DNA from 4 places in the Staphylococcus sp. GDY8P57P genome. Region 2 is predicted to be linked to each of the others. Evidence: riboswitches for the same ligand, from Rfam matches in the RefSeq annotation. Region 2 holds a riboswitch; each other region holds the start of a gene.

Region 1 (5,038 bases), on a different contig from region 2:
TTCAATTGGATGTGAGAATAGATGTTGCAAATCACGCTTGAATGTTTGTGATTTCTTTAAAACGACGATCATTAGAATCATAAAGATCATGGATAATACAATGCGATAAGCTAAGATTTCAAATGCACTAACGCCACCAATTAATTTCCAATAAATTGGCAAGATTCCCCATAGTACATATGCCCCTAACGCATATAGAATCCCTTTTTTGAATTCAGTATTGGAATTCATCCAAACCCTCCTATCGGTATAACCCTGGAAATATGTATTTAGTAATACAACTATGGTACCAATAGTTAAGAAGGTTAGATATATAAACTGCTCAAAATCTCTTAAATTCCCAATGAATCAGGTCGAATTAACCCGAATTTAGACATCCATCACTCTAACATCACACAACCCGAAGTCTTACCCTTTAATTCAAAAATAATAATGGCAGTGACTACACAAGCCACTGCTATAAGGTAATTCTGTATTATTGATAGATTTTGTTGCCTGATTTTCTAAACTCTTCGTCTTTTTCTCTCATACCTTCTAATTGTTCTTTATATGAATCACGAATCTCATGTGACAATTTCATTGAACAGAATTTGGGTCCACACATACTACAGAAATGTGCAATTTTTGCAGCTTCAGCGGGTAAGGTTTCATCATGAAATTCTCTTGCGCGTTCTGGGTCTAATGATAAATTGAATTGATCTATCCAACGGAATTCAAAGCGTGCTTTACTAATCGCATCATCGCGAACCGTAGCACCTGGTAAGCCTTTCGCTAAGTCGGCTGCATGCGCTGCGATTTTATATGTTACAACACCATCACGAACATCGTCTTTATTTGGTAAACCAAGATGTTCTTTAGGTGTTACGTAACATAACATCGCTGTGCCATAACTTGCAATTTGGGCTGCACCAATGGCAGATGTTATATGATCATATGCTGGCGCGATATCAGTGACTAAGGGGCCTAATGTATAGAATGGTGCTTCTTTACAATAGAAATCTGCTAAATCCTGGTTCTCTTTTATTTTATACATTGGGATATGTCCTGGTCCTTCAATCATGACTTGCACATCATGTTTCCAAGCAATTTCAGTTAATTCACCTAGTGTTTTAAGTTCTGCAATTTGGCTTTCATCGTTAGCATCATAAATTGAACCTGGACGTAAACCGTCTCCTAGAGATACTGCCACATCATATTTGTTTAAGATTTTACAAATATCTTCAAAATGCGTATATAAGAAACTTTCTTCATGATGTGCAAGACACCATTGCGCAATAATTGATCCTCCACGCGATACAATACCTGTTAAACGATTGACAGTTAGTGGAATGTAATGTAACAACAAGCCAGCATGAATCGTGAAGTAGTCGACACCTTGTTCGGCTTGTTCAATTAACGTATCTCGATAAACTTCCCAAGTTAAGTCTTCAGCTACACCGTTTACCTTTTCCAAAGCTTGATAAATTGGTACCGTACCTACTGGAACTGGTGAATTACGAATCAAATATTCGCGAGTAGAATGGATGTTCTTACCTGTCGACAAATCCATCATCGTATCTGCACCCCAGTGAATTGCCCACACCAATTTCTCGATTTCCGCTTCAATCGAAGATGAAACGATGGAGTTACCAATGTTCGCATTAATCTTAACTTTAAAATTCTTTCCAATAATCATCGGTTCTGATTCAGGATGATTGATGTTACTCGGTATAATCGCACGTCCTCTCGCAATTTCTTCTCTCACAAATTCTGGGTCTACTTGTTCACGAATCGCAACGAATTCCATTTCTTTAGTGATAATGCCTTGTTTCGCATAATGCATTTGGGTTACAACTTTATCTTTCATTGCACGTTTCGGTTGATAATGAAAAGGGTGTGCTACATAGTTTTTATGACCATCTTTCTTAAAGCCATTATCAATCGATTGAACCTTGCGTCCTTCATAGCATACGACATCTTCACGTTCAGCAATCCATGATCTTCTATTTTTTGGAATCCCTCGATTAACATTTACCTCATAACTCTCATCATGGTAAGGTCCCGCTGTATCGTACACTATTATTGGTTCATTTTTAAATGAACTACTTTCAAGTTGCGTATCCGACAACTCAATTTCACGAAATGGAACTTTGATTTCGTCGTTCTTTCCTGTTTTAAAGATTCGTTTGCTCGCTGGAAAATTCTTTTTAAAATTAATCAATTCTTGTTTCATATACATAACCTTCCTATGCCACTAGGTATATCTCAAATGACTGATCAATACATGCACAAAAAAACATTCAGCTGAACACTGAATGCATAAGAAAATAAGCAAAGTATATTAAACAAATTTATATGTATCTTAAATTATTAAAGTGAAAGTGAACAAACCTTTTAACTTTAATATCTTTTAGTCTAAATGTACTCACTTGCTTCCCTACGCTAGTATTAACTAGATCAGGTACGAAGGGTTGGAGTTTTAAACTCCTTTCAGCCACTTAAAGCACCCCTAGCAGATGATATTGTATTACAAGCATAATTGTACCAAACGTGTCATATTACTACAAATTAAGATTTATTGTGCATAGAAAAACAGTGGTCTTAATAACCACTGTCTAAAATTCTATTTACTTAACTTATCCACCAAAGAATAAATCAATAATATCACTTGTTCTATTTTTATCAGTTTTATAAAACTCTGTATAACCACAATTCTTGCAAGTGATTGTTTTAAAGTTGTTATGTTGGACATCAAACATCTTAGATAGTCCAGAACCTGTTGCCGATAGTGTCCCCTCTTCCACTTCTGTATGTCCACATTTCACACAGCCGTTTCCTGCATTCCCAGTCATACACAACACTCCTTTATTGTTTCTTACTTATTTTATAGCCTATTTATTAATCGCTAATCTTTAGATATTAAATATCTCCAGTTGAATTACACGTTTGTTTTAAAGATGTTTGACATCACTCTTTTAATTCTCAAATTATAGATAAGTCATCTTATAAATAACAATCTAAATTCAGGATTTTCGGCAAAATATATGCAAAACTTGGCTTTCAGATTTGCTCGCTAATTACTTCTATCCAAACCCTAAACCCATTCTCCATGACCTTGCCACACTGTTGTCACATTTACTGTGACAAAGTGGCATTTTCTTTATGTTGAAGACGCTTTCTTACGCCCTTACAATTGAAGTATCAAATCAGAATAAAAAAAGAGGTGTAGTTATGGCTCAAACAGAGACACAAGAGAAAAAAGGTCTCGGCCGTAAAGTTCAAGCGTTTGGTTCATTCCTTAGTAGTATGATTATGCCAAACATCGGTGCGTTTATCGCATGGGGCTTTATTGCTGCGATTTTCATTGATAATGGCTGGTATCCTAATAAAGAATTATCTCAATTAGCAGGACCAATGATCACGTACTTAATTCCATTACTTATCGCATTTAGTGGTGGTCGTTTAATTCACGACTTACGTGGTGGTATCGTTGCAGCGACAGCAACTATGGGGGTTATTGTTGCATTACCAGATACACCAATGTTACTTGGCGCAATGATTATGGGACCACTTGTTGGTTGGTTAATGAAGAAAGTTGACCAATTCTTACAACCTAGAACACCACAAGGCTTTGAAATGTTATTCAATAACTTCTCAGCAGGTATTCTAGCATTCATTATGACAATCCTTGGCTTCAAACTATTGGCGCCAATTATGCAATTCATCATGCACATCTTATCAGTAGCAGTTGAATTCTTAGTACACTTACACTTATTACCAATTGTAAGTATCATCGTAGAACCAGCTAAAATTTTATTCCTTAACAACGCGATTAACCATGGTGTATTCACACCACTTGGTACTGACCAAGCCGCAAGTGCAGGTCAATCTATTCTATTCGCAATCGAATCAAACCCTGGACCAGGTATCGGTATCTTATTAGCGTACATGATCTTCGGTAAAGGTACTGCTAAAGCAACTTCATATGGTGCAGGTATCATCCACTTCTTCGGTGGTATTCATGAAATTTACTTCCCATATGTATTAATGCGTCCATTATTATTCATCGCTGTTATTTTAGGTGGTATGACTGGCGTAGCAACTTACCAAGCAACTGGTTTCGGATTCAAGAGTCCGGCTTCACCAGGTTCATTCATCGTGTATTGCTTAAATGCACCTAAAGGCGAATTCTTACACATGGTATTAGGCGTATTCTTAGCAGCACTTGTTTCATTCGTAGTTGCCGCATTAATTATGAAATTAACTAAAGAACCTAAACAAGATTTAGAAGCAGCAACAGCAAAAATGGAATCTACTAAAGGTAAAAAATCTAGCGTGTCATCTAAATTAACTGGTGCCACTACTGGTACTGGCGCAGCTGGCGTAGCAGCAAACAAAGCTGAAGGTGACAATCATACAGAAGCTTCATCAGAAGACGAAGAAGAAGACTTACTTGATAACTACAACACTGAAGACGTAGACGCGCATGACTATAGCAATGTTGACCATGTTATTTTCGCATGTGATGCGGGTATGGGTTCTAGTGCAATGGGTGCAAGTATGTTACGTAATAAATTTAAAAAAGCAGGCATTTCAGACGTTAACGTTACAAATACTGCAATTAACCAATTACCAAATAATGCACAACTTGTTATTACACAAAAAACATTAACCGACCGTGCAATCAAACAAGTTCCAAACGCAATTCATATCTCAGTGGATAACTTCTTAAATTCTCCACGTTATGAAGAATTATTAAACAACTTGAAGAAAGATCAAGACAAAGCATAATTAAATAGTTTAGGAGTCGAACATAGCGCGATTGCTTCCTATGTTCAGACTTCCTTCAAAGGGGGGACACACCATGTTAATGAGTACACGTGAAAAGGAAATCATTGAACTGCTAATTAAGTATTACGGTCAATACGTCACGATTTATGAAATTGCTCAACAACTTGGCGTGTCCTCTCGTACAATTCATCGTGAATTAAAAGGCATTGAAACCTACCTTCAAGGATTCAATATGACACTTGAACGTGCGAATAAAAAAGGCATTAAG
Region 2 (5,038 bases):
TCCTATTTAGATTGTTTTAAGTTTGAATTTTATACAATACTCTCGTTATCATTCAACACTAGTTTAACAAATATAAAATTATCATTACACAAAACAACATTAAACAAAAAAGGCGGAACGTGAAGTCTATTTCGTCACCATAGATTTCACGTTACCACCTTATCAAAATTAAACGCATTAAGGTCTTTCTCTCAATTGTAACGTAAATGCGATAATAACCGCTATCAACATTAAGATTAACGTTGGAGTTATAAAGATTGATAATAATAATCCATGAATCATAATGTTTACAAATTCAGTTAACAATTTAAAGAATAGAATACTAACCATAAAGAGTTGTAAATAATAATATTTACCTCTTAAGAAATGTGTAAATGTCGTTGCAATATAAGTGATAATAACTAGCATTAATAATAATAAAGTTACCCATTCAACAACATATTGTGTTTGAGATAGTTCCCATTCACCTGATACAAATAAAGCATTTCTGTTATTAAATTCAATAAATGTAAATAGGAATAAAATGAAACCACAGAATATTTCTACATACGCTGGTTTAATCCATTTCGGCCGTCTCATCCAATTAGGAATATCATCTTCTTCAATATTAAATACATTTTTGAATTTATTCTTAAATTTATCACGTTTTGATCTGATTTTTTCTAAATCGACACTTCTTCTCGTCTTACGTGCATATTCTGATGTTTTATCTTGAAGCTGTTTAAAATGAACTTTAGACTGATTCGAAACATTTCCTTTACTTGTTCTTGATAATTCTGGTTCTTCTTCTCCCAATTCTTCTTTAGTCAATGGTAAGGATCTTCTTAAGAATAAGAAATTCCAAATTGAAGCTTGCGCTAATAACCACATTACTAAGAAAAATGTATTTACACTTAAAATATCTATTGGTGCAATTTCATTGGCATCAATTTTGCCGTATAAAGAAATTTGAGTAATTAAATAACTTATTCCATAAGAAAAGATAATCCATAAGTAATGATTTTTTCTATTAGCAACATTAAGTTCATCTTTATATACAATGTAGCCTGTGTGAATAATAAAAGGAATAATAAAAATAATTGCCCAAAAACTATATACTTGAGTCATTAAAGTAATTGAAATGAGGAAGTATAAAATCCCAATAATTAAAAAGAAAATTGAGATGTCGTAATCATATTTCGTAGTTCTATATAATGCATAACCAATAAGCATTACAAGAATACCAAACAGAATAATTATGACTGCACTAATAATAGGAAAGTTGCCTATGAACCTACTCATCACTCTAATAATTTCACTGAAGAATGCATTAAGGAAATCCCATAAATTATGAATTTTTAATTCAACTTTATCTTTATCCTTTAATTGATTAATTAAAGGTAAATTTATAAGTATTATGAGACCCGTGAAGAGTGAAACGATACCGACAATATAACTAAAAATAATCTCGGTGTGTTTCTTAAGAAAAGACATACTGTTCACCTCAAAATTCATTATATAGTAAGATGTTAATCTTGTCTTTATTAAACAATAAAATACATCTTGAGACCTATATAAGTTTATCCTAGTTTTATATGGGTAAACTTAAATTGTAAACATTAATCTAACAAGGAGTGTTCATTATGACAAACGAAGATGCTAAAAAAGCAAAAGAAGTAGAAGAAAAATTAAAAGAACAAAAAGAAGAAAAAACTGATGACATCGAACAAACTAAAAAAGATGTTCAAGACACTTTAGATTAATTACTAAAGCAATTATTTATAAAGGCTACAGTTTCACTCATTCATTTGCGTAGCTAACCGAACTGAGAAGGCGCTTAATTCAAGCTTTTATCAGTTCTAGTCACCCTTGCGGGCGGGGCCCCAACAAAGAGAATTTCATAAAGAAATTCTACAAGCAAAGCAAGTTGGGGTCGGGGCCCCAACAAAGAGAATTTCATCAAGAAATTCTACAAGCAAAGCAAGTTGGGGTCGGGGCCCCAACAAAGAGAATTTCATCAAGAAATTCTACAAACAAAGCAAGCTGGGAGTCGGGGCCCCAACACAAAAAATCACGAAAGTGATTTTACAAGCAAAGCAGGTTGGGGATACGACGAATTTAAAAGAATTCTGTCCCACTCCCATCGATTTTTCTTTCATTTTATTTAATTTAATTAAAATCGCCTTGACATTAATTCATAAAAGTCATACATTTAAAATAAATTAAATATAAAACGCACTAGGGGTGTGTATACTGAGATGAGGTTTTACCTCGAACCCTTTGAACCTGAACTAGTTAAAACTAGCGTAGGAAAGTGTTGCTAATATAAATAATTGTAGTAAATACATATAAAACTTTTTATTTAAATTCACGCACAACTTTCTACGGATGGTTGTGCGTTTTTTTAGGAGGAAATATCATGTCAAAAGGTTTAAAGCTTTCAGAAATCCTTGTAACTGTTCTGATTGCAGTAGTATTTGCGATAATTTATAACTTATGGTGGTTTGCGTATAACGTGGCGCAAGTTGCCGGTGTTCATATTGAACAATTAACATATGGCGTATGGTTTATGGCAGCTATCGTCGCATATTTAATTATTCCTAAACCTGGTATTGCACTTATTGCAGAGTTTGCTGCAGGTGCTGGTGAAACAATTGTTATGGGGAAATTTGATATTCCTACAATTGTATATGCAATTCTTCAAGGTTTAGCTTGTGAAATTATTTTTGCTATTTTTAAATACAAATCTAGATCATTAATGGTTGCTGTATTAGCTGGATTAGCAACTGCATTAATTTCATTTCCAGTTGATTATTATTACGGTTATTTAGCTGAAGTCGCAGGATGGAATCTTCTTTTATTCATTATATTCCGTTCTATTAGCGGTATTGTCATTGCCGGCTTATTATCTTATCTCATTGTTAAAGCATTAGATCAAACAGGTGTGACGAAATTATTCCGCCCTGCTTCTCAAAAAGACTACGACAACCTATAAGGGGAAATTAAAGTGTTAAAAGCGAAAAATTTACGTCTGAAATATCCGAATGGCGAACGTAAAATCTTCGATAATTTGAATATTGAAATTAAAGATAAAGAAAAAGTGCTTTTACTAGGTCCTTCAGGATCTGGTAAAAGCACATTGCTTAATGTTTTAAGTGGCATTGTGCCAAATCTAATTGAGTTACCTATGAAATATGATGAACTTGAAATCGATCCACATTCTGGTGTCATCTTTCAAGATCCAGATACGCAGTTTTGTATGCCTAAAGTGTATGAAGAACTTGCTTTCGTTCTAGAAAATAAACAAGTACCACGCAATGAAATGGACGCACTTATAGAGAATGCTTTAGCATCGGTTGATTTAAATGTTACGGACAATACATTCGTTAATCATCTTAGTGGCGGTATGAAACAAAAGCTCGCTATTGTTGAAACTATTTTACAAGAAGCTAATACGCTTTTCTTAGATGAGCCTACTGCCATGTTAGATGTAGATGCTACAGCTGATTTGTGGCAACGACTTATTCAGTTATGGTCTGATCAAACTGTGCTTATTGTCGAACACAAAGTTGAACATATTTGGGAGCATGTCGATAGAGTCATCTTATTGAATTATGAAGGACAAATCATAGCAGATGGCACACCGGATTACATATTAAAAAACTGTGAGCATTTACTCACTGAATTTGGCGTTTGGCATCCTCATGCTTGGGATCATGCGCCAAAGCCGATTACATTTCCATCTAATGAAGCTGAAACATTATTTACTTTTAAGAATGGTCAAGTTATTCGTGGTAAAAAACAATTATTCCAGACATCCGAATTAAATGTTCATTCTGGAGAATGGATTACGATAACTGGGAAAAATGGTACAGGTAAAACAACACTGTTAGAATCAATGATGCAACTTATAAAATATGAAGGCACGATGGCTTATAAGAATACAATATTGAAGAAAATTAAAGATGCAGCCAAGCATATGTATCTCGTTTATCAAAACCCTGAATTACAATTTATAACAAATTCAGTTTATGAAGAAATATATATACATTATAATCATCAAGAACCTTCAATCGCTGAAAATGAAACGATGAAACTTTTAAAATTATTGCATTTAGAAGCTGTTAAAAACCAACATCCATTTGAATTATCTATGGGTCAGAAACGACGTCTTAGCGTAGCTACTGCACTAAGTTCAAAAGCCGATATCATCTTGCTAGATGAACCAACATTCGGACTGGATAGTCACAATACATTCCAATTGATTGAACTTTTCCAGGAAAGTGTCTCAAGTGGTCAAACCATCATTATGGTTACACACGATCCGGAAATCATTCATCGCTATCCAACACGTCGTTTAATCGTCGAAGATAACCAACTCATTGAAGAGGAAGGTGAATCACATGTTTGAACGTTGGAAGAAACACTATTCCTTTGTAGATGACGTTAATATCATTACGAAACTTTTACTTGGTGTAGCGCTATTCATTTTCATTATATTTGTCCATAATTTTGATTATATGATTTACATTACCATTATTATGTTTTTATTTTTAATGGCATTTAATGGTACGCAGTTTAAAATTACCGGAGCCTTTATTTTAGCCACTGTGCTATTTGCGCTATTATCGTCATTATTTATGATCCTTTATGGCGATGGGACACATATGTTATTTAAATGGGGCATTATTCAAATTAGTACTGAAAGTATTGTACGTGGCTTGCATTTATCATTACGTACAATTACAGTGTCGATGTTTGGTATTTTATTGGCCCTCACATCCGAAATTGTCATGATTTTTTATAGCCTAATGCAACATTTAAAAGTAAAACCTAAAATTGCATATGCGTTTATGGCTGCAATCAGAATGGTCCCTCTCATTTTCACATCACTTATTCAATTGAGACGTTCGCTTAAAATGCGTTATCAAATGATTGATGTTTCAAATTATAGAGGGCTTAAACGTCTAAAACATTTATTAATACCTATCTTAAGTCAAAATATCCGTCGTGCGCATCAACTGTCTGTTGCGATGGAATCTAAAGGCTTCAAAGATGG
Region 3 (5,038 bases), on a different contig from region 2:
ATGATTTTATTTTCGAACCGCTTAGCAAATGACTTCACATTTTCATCATCTTGCCCTACATGAATACCGTCTGCATTTATTTTTTCAGCTAAATCAACATCGTCATTTACAATAAACGGTACATGATAGTCATGACATAAATTTAATAACTCAATTGCTAAATTTTCTTTATCAGCACCGTCTAATGACGTGGGTCCTTTTTCACGAAATTGAAAAAGCGTGATACCGGCATTTAAGGCATGCTTCACTATTTCTCTAATATCTTTTCCCTCTGGAATATCTTGCGTACCGCAAATAAAATAAACATTTAATCGTGATGGATTAAACATTTTACTCCACCTCTTGTCTTTTGACTTGTTGTTGGTAGGTATTAAAATCAATGACATACATTTGATCTAATAATTTAGATAAAAATGTACCTGGTCCATTTACTTGTTGATCTTGTTCAGCGCGTTCAGCAGCAATATTATAGATGCTAACCGCTTCTTCTAACACTTGTAGAGATGGCGTTTCTTCTCTAAATAAGAAACTTGCTACAATGCCCCCAAGTAAGCATCCAGCACCAGTAATCTTGGCTAATAATGGTGACCCATTAGATAACTTCACCACTTTATTATTTTGGACAATAACATCTTCTTTACCAGTTAACACGATGGCTGTATTCAATTTCTCATGGGCACGCTTAGCTATTTCAACAACGTCTAAGTCAGTTTCACCATCCGTACCTTTCATCGTTGTTGTTGCATCTACTAACGTTAAAATTTCAGAAGCATTACCTTTAATAACTGATACTTTCACTTCTGATAAGAATTTTTGGCAAAATGCTTTGCGATACGAAGAAGCACCAACTGCTACTGGATCAAATACAATGGGTGTTCCTTGCTGATTCGCTATTTTACCTATTTCCAAAATGTCTTGTTCATTTGCCTTAGTCATCGTACCAATATTAATAAGTAACGCCCCTGCAACTTTATAAAATTCTTCCGCTTCTTCAGGTGCTTCACTCATTGCTGGACTAGCACCAATGCTAAGTAATCCATTTGCCGTAAAGTTTTTCACGACATCATTTGTATAACAGACAACTAAAGGATTCTCTTGTCTTAAACGTTCCAAATTATTCATCATCTAATCCAACCTTCTTCATATATGCAAAATGGTTTACCGGTCCTCTACCTTGACCAATTTCTGGCGTATATTGAATACTCAATGAAATAAATTTCTTCGCTTTTTTAACCGCTTCATAGATAGATTTACCTTTAGCCAGTTCTGCAGTAATCACTGCTGAGAATGTACATCCAGTTCCGTGCGTATGTTTAGTGTCAAAGCGTTGATCTTCAAAGGTATACACATCATCCTTAGTAAATAAGAAGTCTTTAGCATTGTTTAAATCTGCAGAGTGTCCACCTTTTATGACAACGCCTTTACTGCCTATTTCATTAATAAAGATATTGCCTGCTTTACGAATATTTTCTTCCGTGTCTATTTTAATGCCTGTTATTTCCTCTGCTTCAGGAATATTAGGCGTGACGACATCTGCTAAAGGTAGTAATGTATTCTGTAAATGTTTCTTGGTTTCATCATCCATTAACGAATCGCCACTCTTAGCTAACATGACTGGATCGATAACGTATGGAATATCTGAATGTTGTCTCAAATATTGTTGAATTAACGCCATTGTTTCATGAGTCGCAATCATACCTGTTTTAATAGCGTGTGGTAATTCGTCATTGAAGACGCTATCTAATTGTTCTTGAACCCAACTTGTCTCAAGATTATGGATATGTTGTACCCCTTTAGTATTTTGCGCAACGATACTTGTAATAGCTGCCATGCCGTAGACACCACAGGCATGAAATGATTTTAAATCGGCCATTACACCAGCGCCACCTGATGGATCAGTTCCCGCGATTGTTAAAGCGATTTTAGGTTTATGCATTTTTGTCGCCTCCGAAGTTCCATTGTTCGTTAGTATAAGCCATATTAAAGAAATTACGTTCGTGAATCGTACTTTGTAAGAAACTTTCTTTAATATCATGCTTTTCTTGTTCTGTACAATTTGCTGTTAATTCATCTAATAAATTATCAAATACTTCTATTAATGGACGCATTTCTGTACTATAGAAATCAAACCATTTTGCAGTTACAGAATCTCTATTTAGATTTTGATCCTCTAATGCCATTTTAGCTACAACTTCATATACATAAGGGCATGGTGCCATTGCAGCTATTGTATACGCCGCATTCTCATGTGCATAGGCATGATAATACATATGTTTAATGTAATGATCACCGCTTGGAGGCCATACTTTTTCTTTAACAATTTCTTCATAAGGTTCATTAATGTAATCTGCTAAAATTTCATGTGCCTCAACTTCACCATCTAGCATAAATTCAATTTGTTCAACTAAAAATTTAACATCTTTCATTGTTGGTGCTTTTGGGATAAGAAGTGCATACAAATTTGTAAATTCCTTTAAATATGATGCATCCGCTCTTAAATATTGACGTACTGCTTGAGCGTCTAACTTCCCTTTTAAAAGGTCTTGAATAAACCCATCATTATAGATATCTTCAATAATAGGTTGTGAAGCCTCTTTAATCTCAGTTGAAAATGTCATAGTCATATCCTCCTTAAAATTAAAAAATGCTACATTTCAACGTAGAAATGTAGCTATCATTCAATAAAGAGAACATAACATATACATTACTACTTTCCTACGTTGGCATTAACCAAATCAGGTTATAAGGGTCTGAATTTAATCATCTCAGCCATTGGCAATGGCTCCCCTAGTAGCATTATCTTATTAATTTAACGATATCAAATTGATTAGGATTTATCAAATAAAACAGAAAGCGAGAGGACAGAAATAAAATAAACTCATTGTTCTCCCTAGCTTACTTTGCTTGTAGCATTTCTTAGTGAAATTCTCTTTGTTGGGGCCCGCCCGCAAGGATAACTAGTGCTAAAAAAGCTTGATTTAAGCGTATTTTCAAATCAGTCATCTATTGTCAAAATGAAAAAGCAGGCTGAGACACTTTATTATGTCCCAGCCTACTCAATTAATATTATTATATTGCTAAATTAAGCAGTTACCCATTGTGATGGACCTGCAGTATTATATAATTTAACAGCAGCAGCATCTTGAACGTGTTCTGGTGCTTGTGCTGGTGATACACCTTTATATTGAGCAGGTGCTACTGAATCCCAAGTTGATTGTAAGAATTGATATTTACCTGCTGCACCTGAACTTGGATTAATAGCAGTAATGTCGCCACCTGATTCACGTTGTGCAATTTGTTGTAAATGACTGTTTACATTTACAGAAGAACCACTTGAAGCACTTGAGTTAGAAGTTGTAGCTTCAGTTTGTGGTTGTTGTGTTTGTTGAGTTTGTGGTGCTTGTTGTACTTGTGTTGGTTGAGCTTGACTAGATTGTTGTGAAGAAGCTACTTGTTCAGCTGAAGTTTGGTTAGTAGCAGCTGATGCTTGTTCACTAACATCTTGTTGTGGTGAAACTAAGCCTGTTTGTGCATAGTTCCAACTCCAGTTAGTACCATCTGATTCGAAATGATAAGTGAAACCTTCATAATCAAATGTTACGTTATATGCACCTTCTTGGATAGGGCTATTATTTAATGATTGATCATTTGATTGTGCTAATTGTGCTAATTCAGCTTTATTTACTTGAGCTTCGCTCGCATCTGCGTGTCCAGCGTTGCCAGCAACTACTCCTAAACCTACTGCTAATGATGAAGCAATAATTGTCTTTTTCATAATTATATATATCCTCCTAGATTTGTTTGTGTCTTAATAATAAATTTTACAAGTAACACTTTAACATCCATAAAACCATAGTAGGTTACAGTGAAATAAAAAAAGCCAGTACTTTTTTACATCCAAATTACAAACGTACTGTAATCCTATTTTTTAGTTATGGACTTTCATGACGGTTTTGAGTAGCTATATATATAAGTATCTCTTGTAATACTAATGAAATCTTTCAGATAATTATATTAAAAATTTAAGAACCTCTCTTATAAAATTGATAATATAAGAGAGGCCATGAGTATAATTAAAGAAGTTATTTATAGTAAATAGGGATGGAGTTAATAGAACATTAGTTTATATCAATCACTTCTAGGTGATCGTATGAATAAGTGTCTTCATTGAATGAGGTGTCAGGGAGAATATCATTATTTTTGGATTTGGGGGACATAAATTTAATTGTTTCAACATATAATTCGGTCACAAATTGCGTTTGGCCCTCTTTATCGTATTTACGTGATCTCATTTGACCAGTAATACCTACTAAAGCGCCTTGCTCAGTATACAATTCAATATTGGTAGCTGTTTTACCAAAAGCTTTACAAAATATATAATCACAAGCTATTTCATTGTTGTCATCTTTATAATTACGTTCTGTTGCAACACAGAACGTGGCTATCTTCACCTCCTCTTTCTCAAATATTTGTGCCTTTTTGGTCAACCGACCTACTATCACAATCTTGTTTAGCATGTGTCACCTCCTTCTACAACTATAGTATTCATTTATAACTATGGCGTCAAAATTCTATTTTTAAGATTTTTATTCCTATTAATACTCAAAGTTTGATATATTTAAAGAAAATAATTGTAAAACTCATATTAGATTATTGATAATTTCATTTTTTGCATAATTTTAATTTTTTTGGGGATGTGATGAAGTGAAGACATTTAAAGCTGTACGTTTTCAAATTGTTAATGAAAATGGAGGTATAACTGAATTTGAGCTAGAAGATGGTGTAATCATCAATAAAGAAAATAGTGGTACTGGTTGGCTTCTAGAGGTTGTCATTTCAAATGCGCACTATGAAACAATGAAAAAATATTATGATGATCAAACACTATTAGATATTAGAGTCGTGATAACACGCCCTTCGAATGATCCTGCACTTTTTGATGCTACAATCAAAAGTATTTCTGAATTCGAAACAACAATGTCAATTGTATTAGATTGTCATATTTACACCTTACGACAAGTTTATGCAGAGAGTTTAT
Region 4 (5,038 bases), on a different contig from region 2:
TTTATCCGCCTCCAACAAATTCTAATAGTTCTAATTGATCATCTTCACGCACAGTGTGTTGATGATAATCATCTTGCTTAATCAATGTTTTATTATGTTCAACAATGACACGTTGTGGGTCTAACTCAAGTGATTCGAGCACTTGATGGATCGATTGTTCCGAGTCGAACGTGAACGTGTCACCATTAATGATACATTTCATGATTTAACCTCCTTGAGACATTAAAAGATTTATATTGAGCTGGTTTGATACCAGTTAATAGCCAATTTGCGATGTCACGTCCGATCACAGGAGATAATAAAATACCATTACGATAGTGACCGGTAATCATATATAAGCCATCATCAATTTGGTCCATAATTGGCAGTTCACTCTCTGTGTACGGACGTACGCCAGACCATTGTTTGAGTACACGTGCGTTTGCAAGTTCAGGAATACGTGCTGTTGCATAATGTTTCAACCAGGAAATGCCTTGCGTTGTATTACCTACTGAATAATTATCAAATTCACTAGTAGCACCAATTAAATAACGGTTGGGTTGTTTTGGCACAACATAACATCCATTGGTCGTAAATACCGTTTGATTTAAATGTAAATTATCGTGTTCCACAAGTAGGACTTCACCTTTAACGCCAACAACCTCACGTGGTAGTTGATACTGCTTTAATAGTTGAGATGACCATGCACCACCTGCAACGATAACCTTTTTAGCATATAAATCACCTTTAGATGATGCGATTTGATAGTAGCCATTCAGACGATGAATGTCAGTAACATCTGTATTAAAGTAGCGCGTAATGTGACGTTGTTGCAGAGATTTAAACAATGCTTTCGTATAATGATTCGCATTGATTTGTCCATCATTTGGGATATAAATAGCCATGTCTGCTGCAGAGACATTACCATTCGTTAAATCGGCCAAGTCATTGTCTGAGAGCGCAACAACATTGTGATCTAATGCGTGTAGGAATTGATATTGTGCACGTAAATGGGCTACATCACTAGGTTGATTCGCAATTTTAATTAATCCAGATGCTTGATATTGAATATCAATGCCCGTTTCATCTTGTAAAGATTGGCATAATTCAGGAAAGAGGTCTCGCGACTCGAGTGCAAGTCGAAATAAATCACTATCTTCTGTAAATTCATTCTGAGCACCTAACATGCCACCAGCTTTATAGGATGCATGTTTACCAGGTATATCTCGGTCAACGATTGCGATGTCGAGATGCGTGTGACTAAGGTGTCTTGCAATGGACATTCCGATGACACCAGAACCAATAATAAGAACGTCATGCATCTTTCAACCACTCCTTTCGTAGATGTTGAATTTGTTGTAAAGATGCGTTCATAAAGTATGAGATTGCACAAATACCTGCAAAGCCAGGCGGCAGTTGATGTATCGTATCTTCCGTCATACCACCTATGGCATAAATCGGGATAGGCACGTGCAAAACATCGTTGATTTCGGACGATGTTCTAGGTTGCTGATTTGGCTTAGAAGCGGTTGGAAATATATGACCATAAAAGACATAATCCAAGTGATGTCGATAAGCCTGTTTAACAGTGTCAACCGAGTGCGTTGACATGCTAACCTGCACCTCTGGATGGTGTTCTTTATAGTGGAATGCCAACGTGTCCATCTCGCGACAATGTAAACGTGTAAGATTTAGCGCTTCTAATAATTCGACATCGCTATGGACAATGATTTTATCTCTAGGGAATCCAGCAACGATTAATATGCTGAGAAAAGAACGCAACTCATCTCTAGACATAGGGGTACGAAAGAGTAAACCATCAATCCCCTCACTAATATCAAGAAAATGTTGTAAATCTGACGCTGTTAAATGTTTGTAAGTTGTTATCGCTATAAAGATGGCTATCACTCCTAATAAATGAAAAAAACGCTATCTCCTTCGTAGGAAATAGCGTTGGTCTATATAGAACGTTATTTAGCAAGCCACTTTCCTACGCCAGTGCAAACTGGATCAGGTTCCAGGAATTATAAAGTTCTTTCTTTACTCTCAGCCTTAAACAAAGGCACTTCCAGTGGATAAATTATCTATTTAATTTTTAATAATTATGATTCACGTTTGATTTCAAATTTATTCTACAATTTTTTCGAATAGAGTTCAAATTTTAATAGGAAGAGCAAGGGACATCAATCATATAATGATCCTATTTCACCAATTCTCAGTAGCTGACTGAACGGAGAAGGCGCTTAAATTAAGCTTTTGTCGGTTCTAGTCATCCTTGGGAGTGGGGCCCACCACAAAGAATGACATTACGACATTCTACAAACACAGCAAGCTGGAAGTCGGGGCCCCAACACAAAAAATCACGAAAGTGATTTTACAAGCTAAGCAAGCTGGGAGTGGACAATGAATGTGAAAAGAATGCTGCGCCACTCCCAAATGACGCAATTAGTGAATAAAGTAACGAACGATGTACAATTTAATAAAAGAACTTTTAAATAAGATATTGAAAACGATTTCAAAACCTGGTAATATAAATAAAAATAAATGCTAAAAACCCTATGATGGTAAGGGTTATAAGGGAGTTATTTTTGTATAATAGGGAGTCTTGTGAGTATATTAGACAACATATTTAGAATCAACAAATTAGAGGAAGTAGGAAAAAGAGGTTATGGTACAAAGACAAAAGAAAAGTAGTGTTCGTTGGTTTTTTGCATTAGCATTTTTTATTATAGGTGTAATCGCCTATATGGATAGATCCAACATTTCGTATATTGCCCCGCAAATGATGGAAGATTTACATATGACAAAACAACAATTTGGTCTATTAGCTTCATTCTTCTCGTTAGGTTATGCTTTAATGCAAGTACCTTCAGGTATGCTAGCTGAGAAATTCGGACCACGTAAGATGATTACAATTGCTTTAGTATGGTGGAGTGCTTTCACCATTTTAACAGGTATGATTAAACATCACGGTTTATTATATTTAGTTCGTTTCTTATTCGGTATCGGGGAAGCGCCTATGTATCCATCAAACGCCGTGTTTAATGCAAACTGGTTCTCTAAAGATGAGAAAGGTAGAGCATCAAGTATGTTACTTGCTGGTTCATATTTTGGGCCTGTATTAGCACCTGTCATTACAATTGCTATTGTAAACGCATTTAACTGGCAAGCAGTATTTTATATCTTTGGTGTGGCAGGTATCTTAATTGCAATATTATGGGGAATTATTGCGAAAGATTTACCTGAACAACATCGTATGGTTAATGACGCAGAGAAACATTTCATTATGGAGAATCGTGACCTTGTTCAAACAACGAAATCATTACCACCATGGAATCAATTCTTCCGTCGTATTAGTTTCTATGCGATTGCAGGTCAATACTTTGTAGTACAATTTGTTATTTCATTATTCTTAATTTGGTTACCAACGTACTTAACTGAACAATATCATGTAGAATTTAAAGACATGGCGATTAGTTCATTACCTTGGTTCATTATGTTTATTTTAATTTTATCTGCTGGTGCGATTTCAGATAAAATTTTACGCAGTGGTCAATCAAGATTTATTTCAAGAGGTTTGATTGCTATTGTAGGTTTCATCGTATTTGCAGTTTCAATTTTCTTTGCAGTACATACTGATAATTTATATGTAACTATTTTCTGGTTATCACTTGGTTTAGGTGGTATGGGCGTATCAATGGGTATGAGCTGGGCTGCAGCGAATGACATTGGTAGAAACTTCGCAGGTACTGTATCTGGTTGGATGAACTTATGGGGTAACATTGGTGCGTTATTAAGTCCATTCTTAGCTGGTGCATTAGTAGCATCACTTGGTTGGACAATGACTTTCCAATTGCTAATTATTCCAGCAGTTATCGCAGCAATTTTATGGTTATTTGTATCACCAGATAAACCATTGATTAAAGATGAAAGTCGTGAATTAAAATAATTTTATATAAACTAGGGCATTATGCCTAGATAAATAGTCGAGACTGGGACATAAATAATATAATTAAGCTATTTTGCAATTACGCAGTAGCTGACTGAACTGAGAAGGCGCTTAAATCAAGCTTTTCTCAGTTTTAGTCATCCTTGCGGGCGGGGCCCCAGCAAAGAGAATTTCATCAAGAAATTCTACAAGCAAAGCAAGTTGGGAGTCGGGGCCCCAACAAAGAGAATTTCACTAAGAAATTCTACAAGCAAAGAAAGTTGGGAGTGAGACGACGAATTTAAAAAGAATTCTGTCCCACTCCCTGTTTTATATGTGTGGAAGTGGTAAGATGATAGTGAATAAATCACAAATTGAGGGTGAAATGTATGATTATTATTAATGCAAAACTTAAAGTAAGTGAAGAACATCGTGCTGCTTATTTAGATTTAATGACGAATTTAGTCAAACATGCACGTGAAGAAGAAGGTAATACATTTTATAGTCACTATGAAGATGTAAGTGAACGTAATACGTTCGTAGTTGTAGAGAACTATAAAGATCAAGCTGCTGTTGAAGCACACAATCATTCAGATCATTTTAAAGTGTTTAGTGAAAATATCGGTAACTATATTACAGAAAAACCAGTGATCGACGTAGCTGAAGTAAAATAATTAAAGTTAATTTCATAACGTAAACATTACTAAGGTAGGATAAGAAGTCAATTGTGAAGCGATGATTTCAATCCTACCTTTTTATTATTTGAACAATCACTATCATATAAACGAATAAAAAGTGTTATCATTGAATATGTATGTTTTATAGAAAGGAAAGATAACATTGGGAAATGTTTTAAAATCACTTATCACATTTGATACAAGTAAAGTTGACCCGATGAAAGGTATCAGACAGGGCTTGTTATTAATAATCCCAGCTCTATTAGGTTATTTCCTAGGTAATTTCGCACTAGGATTGCTCGTGTCAACTGGGACATTGGCACATATTTATGTGTTCAAAAGCTCACCACGTTCAATGATTAGAACAGTTATCTTATGTTCACTCTCATTTGCCGTATGTATGATACTGGGAACACTTACGGTTACTGAACCGATTCTATATGGTGTGACATTA

What was found. A riboswitch is a leader RNA that binds a small molecule or an ion and turns the genes downstream of it on or off. The one in region 2 is predicted to bind thiamine pyrophosphate.
Region 1: another riboswitch for thiamine pyrophosphate. It lies ahead of thiC (phosphomethylpyrimidine synthase ThiC); the one in region 2 lies ahead of KA878_RS06465 (ECF transporter S component).
Region 3: another riboswitch for thiamine pyrophosphate. It lies ahead of tenA (thiaminase II); the one in region 2 lies ahead of KA878_RS06465 (ECF transporter S component).
Region 4: another riboswitch for thiamine pyrophosphate. It lies ahead of KA878_RS07750 (thiamine phosphate synthase); the one in region 2 lies ahead of KA878_RS06465 (ECF transporter S component).

The regions. Positions count from the first base shown of each region.
Region 1 is NZ_JAESLK010000007.1:99,352-104,389, forward strand. It holds gene rarD (EamA family transporter RarD) at 1-231, opposite strand, end outside; gene thiC (phosphomethylpyrimidine synthase ThiC) at 476-2,212, opposite strand; TPP riboswitch at 2,397-2,500, opposite strand; gene KA878_RS03270 (zinc ribbon domain-containing protein) at 2,616-2,831, opposite strand; gene KA878_RS03275 (PTS mannitol transporter subunit IIBC) at 3,211-4,770, shown strand; gene KA878_RS03280 (BglG family transcription antiterminator) at 4,844-5,038, shown strand, end outside.
Region 2 is NZ_JAESLK010000018.1:248,734-253,771, forward strand. It holds gene auxA (lipoteichoic acid stability factor AuxA) at 178-1,473, opposite strand; gene graF (glycopeptide resistance-associated protein GraF) at 1,623-1,742, shown strand; TPP riboswitch at 2,210-2,309, shown strand; gene KA878_RS06465 (ECF transporter S component) at 2,399-2,974, shown strand; gene KA878_RS06470 (ABC transporter ATP-binding protein) at 2,987-4,390, shown strand; gene KA878_RS06475 (energy-coupling factor transporter transmembrane component T family protein) at 4,383-5,038, shown strand, end outside.
Region 3 is NZ_JAESLK010000022.1:29,132-34,169, reverse strand. It holds gene thiE (thiamine phosphate synthase) at 1-329, opposite strand, end outside; gene thiM (hydroxyethylthiazole kinase) at 331-1,122, opposite strand; gene thiD (bifunctional hydroxymethylpyrimidine kinase/phosphomethylpyrimidine kinase) at 1,115-1,936, opposite strand; gene tenA (thiaminase II) at 1,929-2,618, opposite strand; TPP riboswitch at 2,696-2,799, opposite strand; gene KA878_RS09420 (transglycosylase family protein) at 3,083-3,775, opposite strand; gene KA878_RS09415 (single-stranded DNA-binding protein) at 4,119-4,517, opposite strand; gene KA878_RS09410 (YwpF-like family protein) at 4,705-5,038, shown strand, end outside.
Region 4 is NZ_JAESLK010000019.1:174,881-179,918, forward strand. It holds gene thiS (sulfur carrier protein ThiS) at 2-202, opposite strand; gene thiO (glycine oxidase ThiO) at 186-1,301, opposite strand; gene KA878_RS07750 (thiamine phosphate synthase) at 1,294-1,884, opposite strand; TPP riboswitch at 1,950-2,059, opposite strand; gene KA878_RS07755 (pyruvate MFS transporter) at 2,648-3,928, shown strand; gene KA878_RS07760 (putative quinol monooxygenase) at 4,297-4,581, shown strand; gene KA878_RS07765 (FUSC family protein) at 4,748-5,038, shown strand, end outside.